Regions from separate parts of the Paenibacillus pedocola genome, predicted to be linked through region 4. Evidence: riboswitches for the same ligand, from Rfam matches in the RefSeq annotation. Region 4 holds a riboswitch; each other region holds the start of a gene.
The links. A riboswitch is a leader RNA that binds a small molecule or an ion and turns the genes downstream of it on or off. The one in region 4 is predicted to bind cyclic di-GMP.

Region 1 (3,125 bases), 410 kb from region 4:
TTATCCCGAAGGATAAGCTCCGCTCGACTTGCATGTATTAGGCACGCCGCCAGCGTTCGTCCTGAGCCAGGATCAAACTCTCCAAATTGGTATTTAGAAAGAGCGATTGCTCATTTTGAAACATCTGACGAGAATTTGCATTCTCTAATTTCGGATCTCACCGAAGTGATTTCCGATACTCACTCGTTGTTCAGTTTTCAAAGATCAAGCTCGTTGTCAGTGTCGATTAGCTCGCCACCAGCAACTCTTATAATATATCACGTTTGATTTAGAAACGCAAGCTTTTTCTGAAATTTCTTATTCGGTCATTTCAGTCAAACTTTCGTGCGCTCTAACAACGCTTACCTATAATACCGCAGATACCTATTGAAAAGCAACCCCCTTAACTAAAAAAGATAACCTGCTTAATCCTTAAGCAGGTTATCTCACGTATTGTCTGGGGTTTATATAATGAATTATTAATAGAATTTTGCAGCGCTATATTTGCTTGCTATTTTGATCAATGCTGTTTCTTTACTGTTCTTAGTCAACCCGGCATCAACTGTTGTATCGATTGTTACCCATTTACCGTTAAGCAATACTTCATTCCAAGCATGGTACGTTGAAACATAACTGGTATTGCCCATTACCAATTTAGTCGGGATTCCTTCACTGCGCAGCATGGTTGCAAATAGCGAAGCATAATCGTAGCAGATCCCTTTTTTGGTGAGCAATGTGTTGTCGTTCTTGGGGATATAATCCTGCGTTACAGTTGCAGCCAGTTTGTAGTCGTACTTCACATTTGCAACAATGTAGTTATAGATGGCTGTTACTTTAGCTTCATCTGTTGTCAGGCCTTGCGTAAGCTGTTTAGCTTTCTGGATGGATTTATCGGAGGAGCTCCATTTGACGTTCTGTACGGAACTCAGGTATACGGCGTTGGCATTGCTCAAGTTAAGTTCTACATTTTCGGAAGAAATTACTTTATATTTGTTGCCGCTTGTATTCTCAAGAATAGATACTTTATATGTGCCATTCCCCTGTTGCAGTGGAAAGGATTCTGTGGATTGAAAAGCATATAAGTTGTAGGTGTAGCTGTTGCCATCCTTAGTGATCATGACTTTGATACGCTTGTCTGCGGGGACATCATAGGAAACTTCGACAACGCCCTGATCCAGTTTCGCTGTATTTAACCAGCCCGTAGTTGCAGTTGCAGCTGAAGCTGGGCTTGTCTGAACGGAAGTGACTACGACAAACAACGTTAATAACATAAAATAGAACTTTTTCATTGGATAAAACCCCTTTCGGTAGCTGGCTGCCATCCTTTCGGGAAGGCCCTTTAGCTTTGCGTCCCTACCTTTCGATAGGTTTGCCGTTATCGTTGCAGCTTTATCTGTTCTCTCATCTACCAATAAATGCTAGATTTCTCTCAAAAAAGCAAACAAAAAAAGCCCCTCATTCGGTAGCTGGCTGCCATCCTTTCGGGAAGGCCCTCTAGCTTTGCGTCCCTACCTTTCGATAGGTTTGCCGTTATCGTGTATAGCTTTTATAGTTATATAGTATCATATTGTCATCTATATACAAGCCCCAAATTGCTAGATTCCTACCATTTTCCACTAAAATTCTTCATAATTCGGGTCACAGCTCCTTAGCCTCAAATCAGGACAATTTTGCGTGGATTATCAAGCGGTGTGTCGGATTTACCAGCGGATCACAAGTAATCAGAGTAAGGATTTTATTAATGTTATCTCCATTCAGCACCGATACATCCGTCGGCTCTACTACGGAAATATCATAAACCTCGTATTGGTACTCTTTTGTACTCGTTTTGATCGAGATTGTGTCTCCAATCTTCACTTCATTCAACCGGTTGAACAGTCTTCCCGTAGTTCTTGACCGGTGAGCGGCAATAGCTGCATTTCCGACTTCGCCGAGCGGAGCCGTCTCCTTCATATGGGCAGCAGCATGCTTCATATTAGACTTGGTCGCCCCCTCTAAAACAGGCAGCTTCAAGTCAATCCGGTCAATCTGGATAATTCCGATGATCTTACCGCCCACCTTAATCTCCGGGGAGGGCTGTGCTGATGGCTGCACCTGTTCTTCATCTGCTGATTCCTCTGTGAGCAGTTGAGTCACCTCTGCGTACGGTTTTTCCAGATCCGGCTGAGAGGTCGGGGCTATCTCACTATAAGCCTGTTCGGCCTCTTTCAGCAATTTATCCTGTTGTCTGTCGTTATACCACTCGTTCGCTTTCGGATACAGCATGACAAGGATTCCGGCCAGTATAATCAAATAGGAAAACTTCCGCATATACATCACCCCGTTAGTCTGGAACCGGGCAAGCCCTGTTCTAATATTTGTCTTAAAATACCCACATGCGGCTTCCGAAGAAATTGATAATCACAGTGACAAACGTAACGAGCACCTTGGCAATCAATACCTGAAGCCCGAAGCTGTCTGTCAGAAGATGCATCAGCAGCACTGATATTCCAAGCACCACCAGATTGAGTACGATAAATTTCACCAGCTGCAGCCGGTCAGATCCAGCCTTAACGGCGTCACGGTCACGAAAAGTCACTTTTTTGTTCCAAAAGAAGCTGTTTGCTGTTCCTGCACTATAAGAAATGATCTGTGCCGGGGTATTGATCATCCCCAGTGAATGAAGCAGGGTAAATACTGCAAAATCAATCAGCGTATTCAGCAGCCCTACGGCATTGAATTTTAAAAACTGGATAACCCCCGCGTTCAGCCTCTTATCTGCCATCGTCATTGTCCTCTCGCATTTCATCATGCTCTCCGTCACGGTAGCCTTTGGTTTCGCGCACGATATAGAGCGGTCTATCCTTGGATTCATCATAAATACGTCCGATATATTCTCCGATTACCCCAAGCAGCATCAGCACGATACCGTTAAATAGTAAATTGACACCCACTATGGAAGCCCAGCCGGGAACCGTCCAGGAAGTAAATAACTTTTGAAACAATACAAAGAACAGGTACAGGAAGCTGGAGAAGGACAGGAAAAAGCCTATATATGAGGCTATTTTGAGCGGCTTATGTGAAAAGGAGGTGATGCCGTCGAGCGCAAACCGGATCATTTTCTTCAGCGGGTACTTAGTCTCTCCGGCGAACCGCTCCTCCCGTAC
Region 2 (3,125 bases), 1.9 Mb from region 4:
ATGTCTCCATCACCGGATACCATGCCATAACCCTTAGCTTTTACCTTGGCAGCTGCTTCGAAGAACTTATCCCAGCCCGGGCCAATTTCGGTTTTGATTGTAGCAGGATCGTCTGTTCCAAACACATCCTTGGCAAGCGAGCGGCGATAGATGAAGGCACCGCCAGTCGCCTGGTAGCCTAGACCCTTCAGCTGTCCGTCTTTACTGCCGATATCTACGGAGTATTGGGCGATGCCCGCATCCTTAACCATCTGGTCATCAAGGCCCAGGTCAGCATAATTCGCTGCATAGGAGGAAGCGTCGCCTTGCGTATACTTGAGCACGAATGCTGATTCTGCTGCATAAATGTCCGGGGCATCTTTACCACCAGCAGCCAGGGCCTGGTCAAGAGCTGGCTGATAAGCGCCATCGGTAGTAGCAATAACTGTGGTTTTGAACTCTACATTTGCATCAGGATGGGTTTCAATATACTTTTTGGTCATGTTCGGAATCTCATCCGTGAAACTCCAGAGATTGATGGTGACTTTCTCACCATTGCTCTTTGCCGGAGCTTCGGTAGCGTTTGCAGCCGGGGCTGTAGTTGGGCTTGATGCGTTTGAGTTCGAGTTTGAATTTGAGTTACCGCCGCACGCTGCGAGAGCAGATGACATCACGAGCAATGTGGAGATTCCTACTAAAACACGTTTCATACTTTTCATACTTTGCCTCCCCTTTTTTTCTTAATCACTCGGTTTTATGTAACCGCATTCATATTATAGAACCTAGGGATCCCGGACATAAGTCACCTGCCATTGGGAGAAATTCCACTATTTTTGGATTTCACTCCCTATTAGACAAAAAAAGACACCCGGGCTATGCCCGGGCGCCTCATGCTCTCAAATGTTCTATTATTCTAGTTCAGCAGGTTTTGTAATCGGTGTAACCTTGTTGTTCTTAGAATATTTAGCTTCAATTTTTGTGGTATATGTATCCTTTGTTCCGTCCGCAGCCAGCGCATAACTTAGATCCACGGTCAGCTTTTCTGTCTGCCAGGTCTTGGTATTGAGGAACAATTTCCAGGTCGCGCTTTTCGGCTCCAGCGTCTCGCCGTCCCAGAGATTTTCCTGGTCGTAGAGGGCAATGAGTCCCTTAGCCGCTGCCGGATCGGTTACCGTAACCTGCAGAACAGTCTGGGTGCCGACAGTAGTAACTTTCATCGACTTTTTAACATTTTTAACCGAATTCAGCATCGATGCAGGATCATACTGGGCTTTGGAATAAAAAGACTCCCATTCCTGCTTCTCCAGTCCAAGCCAATACTGTGCCTCAGGATCGATGGGCTCTCCGTCGCCGTCCGTTACTGCATCAGAGCTGCTAACCTCTCCATCTTCTCCGGTATCTGCGGCTGTATCCTCAGAATCAGCAATAAGTTCGCTTCCGTCTACAAGATAGTAGAATTCCTTATCATTGGCATATAAATCGTAAGATGTTTCCAGTAAACTGATATCCACATTGCCTGCAGCCGCAAAATTCGGCAGACGGCTGATATCCAGCTTCAGCGTGTTGGTGTTGCTGACCTTCACTCCGCCGGTCTGAATCTCCTGTTTCTTGATCACATCCAGGTGGAAATTTTTCAGCGTTTTGGCAGCTGCTGTTACTTTGCCGATGACTTGATCCACGGTAGGCGGTTTGGCAGCTGTTGTTGCTGCTGAGGCTACTTCAGGACCAGGCATCCAGCCCACCGTTCCGGACAGCAGCAATGCACCTGCGGCCATAATTGTACCTACTGTTTTTGAAACCTTCTTCATGTAGTTCCCCTTTCGGGTCCTTGCGTTAATCATAGATATCCCTATGCAGCCTGGCAATCATGACCGTCTATCCGGCGGCTTTAGACCCATGGCTTTGTGTCATCCTCTTTCGGGGATTTTACCTTTAACGCGGACATTCGATTATTGGATTTAACTTCCGGGATGCTTGTCCCTTTAATAATTTATCATGGTTATAATTACCTGTAAAACAAAACCGGTCTTAGTCCCCTGCAATTCAGGACCAAGACCGGTTTGTGGTTTATAAATTCGCTTAATGCGCTATACTTCTCCCGTTCCCACACTGGAAAGGAAGAACTCATATTCAAGGGTTTGCTCTGCCGGAATCGTATATTCCTTATGCACCGGCGCGCCCCAGCTATCATCTCCGCCTACACCCATTTGTCTTCCGGCTACCGTCACTACAGTGTAGTGAACCGGCGGGAGCTCAAACGGATGTGCGGCATGCTCCAGCTCGAATGCAGTATAAGGAGACAATGTACACTCTACAGGAGCGTTTGCGGGAGCTGTGATCTGCAGGCCGATCCCCGCTTCATCGGTAATCTTCACACGGCGTACACCGGTACGGTTACCGGATTCCTGCGGCACGAGATACCTGGACGGCAGCTCCTGCACCTTCCGGCTGAACACGCCAAGTCTGGCGCCGAACGCACGGTCGATGTAGTTCTCCTCAGGTCCCATCGCATACCATTCCGACTGATTGTAATCCGCTGACATTTTGAAGGATAAAGCCACGATTGGCAGGTTCGGAAGTCCGGCAGCACCGGTATAACGCGTACGTACTCTTACTGTTCCGTCACCGTAGACGGTATAAGCTGTCTTGAACGCCAGCTCTTCATGAATACTGAACCGGTAATCGAAGCTTACCGTTACTGAACCTTCCTGCTGCTCAAGGCTGACCTCAACGCATTTGCGTGCCAGACTTGCCGCATACCAGGTTCCGGCATGGTACCCGAGCTGGGTTCCCTTGTCATTGTCGGTAGTCGCACGCCAGAACAGCGGGGCCGGAGGGGCCTCAATCATTTCGTGTCCATGGTAGTTCAGCGACACCAGCGAACCGACCTGTTTGGAGAACAGCACAGTGAAGCCTTCACCGAGGACGCCGATCTGCACATCCCCTTCCACAACCTTAAGTTCGCCGGCTGGCAGCTCTGCTTCAGTCTCCTCTACTACAAAGACAGACTCGCCGAAGGCAATTTCATATCCCGCTTCGGCCCAAAGCTCTTCTTCCTTCAGCACCAGGGAAGCCTGAATGCTGTATTCGCCCGGAGTTCCTTCCGTCTGCGGAAGCTCAATCGGTACCAGCACTTCACTTTGCGG
Region 3 (3,125 bases), 1.4 Mb from region 4:
CATTTTACCGTTTAGATAAATAGAGCCTTCAGTCGGTTCGGCAAAACCGGCGATCAGACGCAGAATGGTCGTCTTGCCGCAGCCGGACGGTCCCAGCAGTGTATAGAATTTACCGCGTTCGATTTCGAAGCTGACACCTTTTAACACGGCCTCCTCATCATCATATTGCTTAGTAACCTGGTCAAAAGAAATAATAGTGCCTTCCGGGGTAGCGATAGCTAACGACCTCCCTTACCTTATGTATTACAAACCTTTTTACCCTCATCTAACAGCGCACAATCGGCCTTGACGGGCTCAGCACTGCCTAGGCGACAATTCTGTCCCTCCGCTTCGACAGCATTTCATATCATATATGATATAGGATGTATCCCATATATGCGATAGCTAACAACGCTTATAGCCCTGCAGAATCTTAACAAGTTCGTAAAAAATAGCCCCCTTTACGCTGCGTATGAGGTGCTATAATGAAACCGTCTGAAAATACTTTGAAAATTCCTCTTTTTATGAAAGAAGATGACTGAAATGAACGAGGGGTTACAAGACCGCCTTGAGAAATTTGGATTATCCCTTTATATGATACGGATCACTCTGGCTGCATCGCTCTCCTGGGTGGCAGTTCATAGTCTGTACGGTGACCATTACTTATATTTTGCCCCGCTTGCAGCTATTCTGATCACCCAAGGAACAGTTAAAGCCTCGCTTGAAAAAGGCCTCTACCGCCTGCTGGGCATTGTGCTCGGCGGAACGGTCAGCCTGATTGTCGGCCGCTTCCTGGATATCGGTATTCTCTCGATCCTGCTGATCCTGCTGCTGGGTATCGGTATTGCCACCGCGTGCCGGATTAATATTCAGGCTGTCTCACAGGTTGGCGTGACCTCTGTTCTCGCGCTTACCTTCTACCATGATCACTATATTGTGTGGAGGGTTGCCGAGACCCTGATCGGCGTACTGATTGCCTTATTGATCAATATGATTATCGTCCCGCCCAAAGGGTTCGTCAAGGTGAAAAGCCTGGCACTCGAAGGAAGCCTGCTGCTGGCGGATTCCCTGAGCGGGATGGCCACTGGCGGCAGAGACGCAGCAAAAGCCCAGAAGGCGCTGACCCGCTCCGGGGAACTGCTCGCGAAGAGTGTCCGGCTGCGCCATGAAATGCAATTCACCTTATCGCACTACCCCTGCCGCAGCGGACTGCGCGGGTTGACGCAGGCTACGGCCCATCTGCAGAAGGTTCACTTCTACGTCAAAGAGATTGCCGACGAGCTCTCTCTGCTGCCCGCGCATTATGCTGCCGCAGACTGGATGGTGGAGGTTGCCGGCGCAACTGCCGACTGCATCGCCCTGTACGGGACCAAGACATTGTCGGACGCCGAAGTCCAGCGCTCACTGCAGGAGTCGCTCCGGCATGCCCGTGATCTGCAGCTGGCCTGGTTCTCCGAGCTGCAGGGAATATGCCCGCTGACGGCTATCCGCGACCTCGGTGCTGTCTTCTCTCACCTCAACCGGGTGCTGGAGGTCATCGAACAGGCCGATTATGCGGCAGTTTCAGCCGCACCTCTGCCGGCAAGAACCGAAGCAGCGCGCGGTATTCATCTTGTAAATAATGGACTCTCCCACAAGCTTTAAGCTTGGGAGTGTCCTTTTTTTTGCTGATGCAAAATCTTATATATTTCAGGTGAAATTACAGTTGAAAACCTGCTCATCTAGGAATAAAATTAGGATTGTTTAAAGAATTTGTCGAAATTCAGTACTATAGTACCAGTTATGATCATTTTATTGTCGAACACTTCATCAAATGACCTCATGCTGAGTATTTATCATGTTTCATGTATAAAGGCAAACTGCCTGAAAGGGCGGGACGCAAAGCAATGGGCCTAACAATGCCGCTGTGCATTCATGGCTGCCAGGCTGCCGGTTTGATAATACGAAAAGCGAGGTTATACCTATGCCGCAGCGCACCCTTGACCATTCCCGGCATGTGTTCAATAAAACAATGCCGGCCTTTAGCACTACTTTCCCCATGGAGTCCTCTACCCCGTCCTATCCGGTCAGCGGAATGGGCGGAAATGAAGATAAGGATGGAATAATCATTGTACAGAATGATCAGATTTTCATCACCCCCCCTTTACGAGGCGGCAAGGCTGCCCTGATTTCTGCTGTTCACCCTGTCGTCCTGAAGATAGACGGCGGGAAGGTAACTGAACCTACCAGGGTCACTTCAGCCAATCATTTGAGCTGGGAGATCAGCGAGAAGCCGCAATACCAGATTACTATTTCCGAGGATAAGCTCAGAGCCTACTTTACCCTCTACCGTGTGGAGAAGTACTCCTGGAAGCTTGTGAATTGCCCCGCCTCCGCCGAAGTCTCTGTCCGGGCGGAGCCGGACTATGATCTGCTGCTGTCTAAGCTGACTGTAGATCAGATTCTGGCCGGCTTTCCGAAGAGCTCCTTCATCCCTAATCTCAACATCCCTGCCCTTTACGCCGAATTGAATAATCCGACCTATCTTCCGGTCTGCATTGCTGTGGGCAAAACCCCGGTTCCCGGTACCAACGGCCGGCTGGAGCTCTTGCTGCATCCGGATATGACCGAAGAATTCAGCAGTTCGGAAGCTCCCGACCCTATGAATTATCTGGGTTATCCGGGGATTGCGTCTGTCCAGCCGGGAGAAGTGCTTGCCCGCAAATTGCCTCCGCGGGAAGGATTGCCCGGCTTTGACGTGTATGGCGGCATTCTGCCGTCACCCCAGCCGGAAGATATCCGCCTGATGCACGCCGCCGATACCTCGCTGCTACCAGACGGAGAAATTATCGCACTGCGTGAAGGAAGACCCCGGATCACAGGCATCGGCACACCGCTGGTGAGTATTGATTTCCCGTCTGCCTATATTATGCCAGGGGGCATGGACACAGCAGACGGAGCCTTTATGTTCGCAGGGGATGTGGTTGCACCGGAAGGAGTCAGGGACCAATCCATCATTGAGGCTTTAGGCAATGTCTACATATACGGCGATGTCCAGGGTGCTGTGATTGCCGCCACAGGCAGCATTGTAATCCGGGGAAAGGTAACAGACTGCCAATTATATTCCGGCTGTTACGGAGCGAGACAAGGGCGGCTGCACCTGCAAC
Region 4 (3,125 bases):
TGGTGCTGCTGTCGGCGCTGGCGTTGGTGCTGCTGTCGGCGTTGGTGCCGCTGTCGGCGTTGGCGTTGGTGCCGCTGTCGGCGTTGACGTTGGTGCCGTTGTCGGCGACACTGTTACTGTCTGCACCATGGCCAGCGAATTCGTCACCAATGATGATTCTGCAGTACTTATAGATGATGTGGAACTTTTCAAGAACAATGCGCTTGAAGGAACGGTTACTTTGGCCTGGCTGGGACTCTGCCACATCATACGGATATTGGCATCACCGGCATTTTCATAATATTCTACTTTAATGTCATAATACTGTCCGGCTTTCAGGGCAATGCTTCCGGTACGCTCGGTACCGCTCTGCTTCATCCAGCTGTCGATAACGGCTGTTCCATTCACATAAACACGGATACCATCATCCGATGTTGTATAGAATTGATAGGTTTCACTATAAGAAGGCTTAATCAGGCCGGTCCAGCGTACGGAAAAAATATCTACAGGCAATGAAGCATCCGGTGATGCCTGACGCCAGTTGAAATTAAGCAAACTATCATTGCGTACCAGCACAGGCGTGCCGGACAGCGTCATATTCTTGAAATATTCACCTGCAAGCCCGTTTACCAACGGTACCGGTGCCTGCAATGTATTTTCAGGTACAGGAGTCGGCGTTGGCGTTGCCGTTGGTGTCGCTGTCGGCGTTGCCGTTGGCGTTGCTGTCGGCGTTGCCATTGGCGTAGCTGTCGGCGTTGCCGTTGGCGTTGCTGTCGGCGTTGCCGTTGGCGTTGCTGTCGGCGTTGCCGTTGGCGTAGCTGTCGGCGTTGCCGTTGGCGTAGCTGTCGGCGTTGCCGTTGGCGTTGCTGTCGGCGTTGCCGTTGGCGTAGCTGTCGGCGTTGCCGTTGCGCCCGGGACTGTCCACGCCTTATATTCATCCCGGGTCAGGGTGTAGCTGTCATTCATAAAGCTTGTGATTGTAGTCGTGCTGTTGTTATCATAGAGCATTTTTCCCCAGTTCATCATATAAACGTAATTCTTCTGGTAGAGCTGCAGCTTAGCTGTACTCGGCATTTCACCATTCTCACCGATGCCGACCGGCTTACCGGCAGCCAGACTAACCAAGCTGTCATAATATCTATTCATATAATCATTATTGTATATATCAGCTGCAAGTACATCGACCTTATTCGCACCAGGATAGGTCAGCTCATAGGGATCAGACCAGGCATTCGGAGCATTCGGATTCCATACCCACAGCAGATTGTTAAGTTTATGATAATTAACAAACCGATCATACATAATATTCCAAAGATCAGTGAAATTGCTCTTCTTTCCCCACCAGAACCAGTCACCGTTCATCTCATGGTAAGGTCTCCAGAGTACGGGAACTCCTGCATCCCGCAGGCTTTTGAGTGAAACTGCAACTTTATCGAGGTCGGCAATCAATGCATTGTACTGTGCCGTACCTGGTGTTATATATTTGTTGAACTCTGCTTGTGTTAATGATTTCTGCACATTTGCCCAATCATACGTAGTGCCCGGCAGATTCTCATGAAAAGTCATTGCTACGATACCGCCCGATTTGGCCCAGTTGATAGCACTATTGACTACATTCTTCCGTTGCGTTGCAGCAGTGCTTTCCGATTGTCCGCTGATTACTCCAAGCTCATATCCGTGAAGTGCGGCATATTGTCCGCTTGTTCCTTTCAGCTTGTTGCTAAATTCATCCGGGCTCTCCAGATAGTCATGCTGGCCTGAAATAATTCCTTTTCCGGAAATAGAATACAGGTTACCAAGGAGCTTGACGGCTTCAGCTGAAGCGTCCGGATTAACTGGCACAGCTGTACTTGAAGCTGCTTTAGCCGGGGAAGGTGCAAGTCCTAGTCCAAGCGGTACTGCGGACAAAAACACAGCCAGAGACAACACGGCGGACAACAGACGAAACTTACGGTAAGTTTTCAAAATGATCTTCCTTTCGGTAGCCAGGCTGCCACTTTTAAGAGGCCCTATAGCTTTGCGTCCCTATCTTTCGAGTAGGTTTGCCTTTGTCGTTTTGGAAGGATTTCTCCTTCTTACCGTAAGTATCGACTCTATTAAGTTGTAGGTTTATAGCAAAAATTAAGATTTCTTAATAAATGGTTCTTAATACCTGTTTTGGATTTGTAACAATTGGTTAAATAGATTATTTAGGCCTACGAAATGAACTGTTGTAATGCTATATCCTTCCAGTCCAAGGTGATTCGGATATTATCCTCTTCCACCAGCTCAGATCCGGTCTGCACTTCGATAAACTCCACATCCGTCAGCGCAAGGATCGCATGTTTGGTGCCTTCAGGGATGCGAACCACATCGCCCGCCTTCACATTATGCATTTTCTCGTTAATCACAATGCTGGCTTCCCCGCTTACAAAGGTCCAGATTTCACTGCGTTTGCGGTGCAGCTGGTAGCTGATGTTCTTGCCCTCTTCAATAAAAATCCGCTTAGTCAGGACTTCATTGCCCTCATCGTACTTCACATAATCAATGACCTTGTAATGGCCCCAGCGGCGTTCCTCGAACATCGGTCTTTGCTCGTAAGACTTCAGCACTTCTTTGATCCGTGGACTTTCCGCTTTATGCGTAACCAAGATGCCATCCGGGCTGGCGGCGATAATTAAGTCCTTCGCCCCGATGACTGTAATCGGAATATCCAGCTCATTGATCAGGCAGGTTCCCTCAGAATCGGCAGTGACAACACCTTTCCCTACCAGATTGCTGCTCATTTCTTCAGTCAGTGTATTCCAGGTACCCAGATCCTTCCAGAAGCCTGCATAAGGCTGAACCACGATATTCTCCTCTTTTTCCACCACTTCGTAATCAAAGCTGATGGAGGCAAGCAGTTTATACTGCTTCTGCAGTTCCTCGTAGTTAAGCGGCAGCCCTTTGCGCTGCAGAATATCAAGCAGATAACCTAAGCGGAAAGCGAACACCCCGCAATTCCAAAGGGCTCCTTTGCTGATCAGACCTTCGGCTTGTACACGGTCAGGTTTTTCCTGGAAATGGCTCACTTGCAGATATCCGCTTGTTCCCGCCTCAGCAGTGGTAGGGATGATATATCCGTATTTCTCTGACGCATGTTCAGGAACTACGCCCATCAGCGCCAG

Region 1: linked by a shared signal. The riboswitch ahead of QU597_RS03035 (transglutaminase-like domain-containing protein) and the one ahead of QU597_RS04730 (PA14 domain-containing protein) in region 4 are both predicted to bind cyclic di-GMP.
Region 2: linked by a shared signal. The riboswitch ahead of QU597_RS25275 (DUF6612 family protein) and the one ahead of QU597_RS04730 (PA14 domain-containing protein) in region 4 are both predicted to bind cyclic di-GMP.
Region 3: linked by a shared signal. The riboswitch ahead of QU597_RS27505 (flagellar assembly protein A) and the one ahead of QU597_RS04730 (PA14 domain-containing protein) in region 4 are both predicted to bind cyclic di-GMP.

What each region holds. Positions count from the first base shown of each region.
Region 1 is NZ_CP134223.1:689,504-692,628, reverse strand. Features, by position in the region: rRNA gene QU597_RS03040 (16S ribosomal RNA) at 1-88, opposite strand, end outside; gene QU597_RS03035 (transglutaminase-like domain-containing protein) at 459-1,268, opposite strand; cyclic di-GMP riboswitch class I at 1,283-1,363, opposite strand; cyclic di-GMP riboswitch class I at 1,438-1,518, opposite strand; gene QU597_RS03030 (class D sortase) at 1,639-2,289, opposite strand; gene QU597_RS03025 (GtrA family protein) at 2,342-2,743, opposite strand; gene QU597_RS03020 (glycosyltransferase family 2 protein) at 2,733-3,125, opposite strand, start outside.
Region 2 is NZ_CP134223.1:5,700,422-5,703,546, forward strand. Features, by position in the region: gene QU597_RS25270 (ABC transporter substrate-binding protein) at 1-698, opposite strand, end outside; gene QU597_RS25275 (DUF6612 family protein) at 888-1,787, opposite strand; cyclic di-GMP riboswitch class I at 1,829-1,920, opposite strand; gene lacZ (beta-galactosidase, LacZ type) at 2,067-3,125, opposite strand, start outside.
Region 3 is NZ_CP134223.1:6,196,749-6,199,873, forward strand. Features, by position in the region: gene QU597_RS27495 (ABC transporter ATP-binding protein) at 1-216, opposite strand, end outside; gene QU597_RS27500 (FUSC family protein) at 523-1,623, shown strand; cyclic di-GMP riboswitch class I at 1,823-1,913, shown strand; gene QU597_RS27505 (flagellar assembly protein A) at 1,943-3,125, shown strand, end outside.
Region 4 is NZ_CP134223.1:1,096,619-1,099,743, reverse strand. Features, by position in the region: gene QU597_RS04730 (PA14 domain-containing protein) at 1-1,944, opposite strand, end outside; cyclic di-GMP riboswitch class I at 1,957-2,036, opposite strand; gene QU597_RS04725 (sugar phosphate nucleotidyltransferase) at 2,175-3,125, opposite strand, start outside.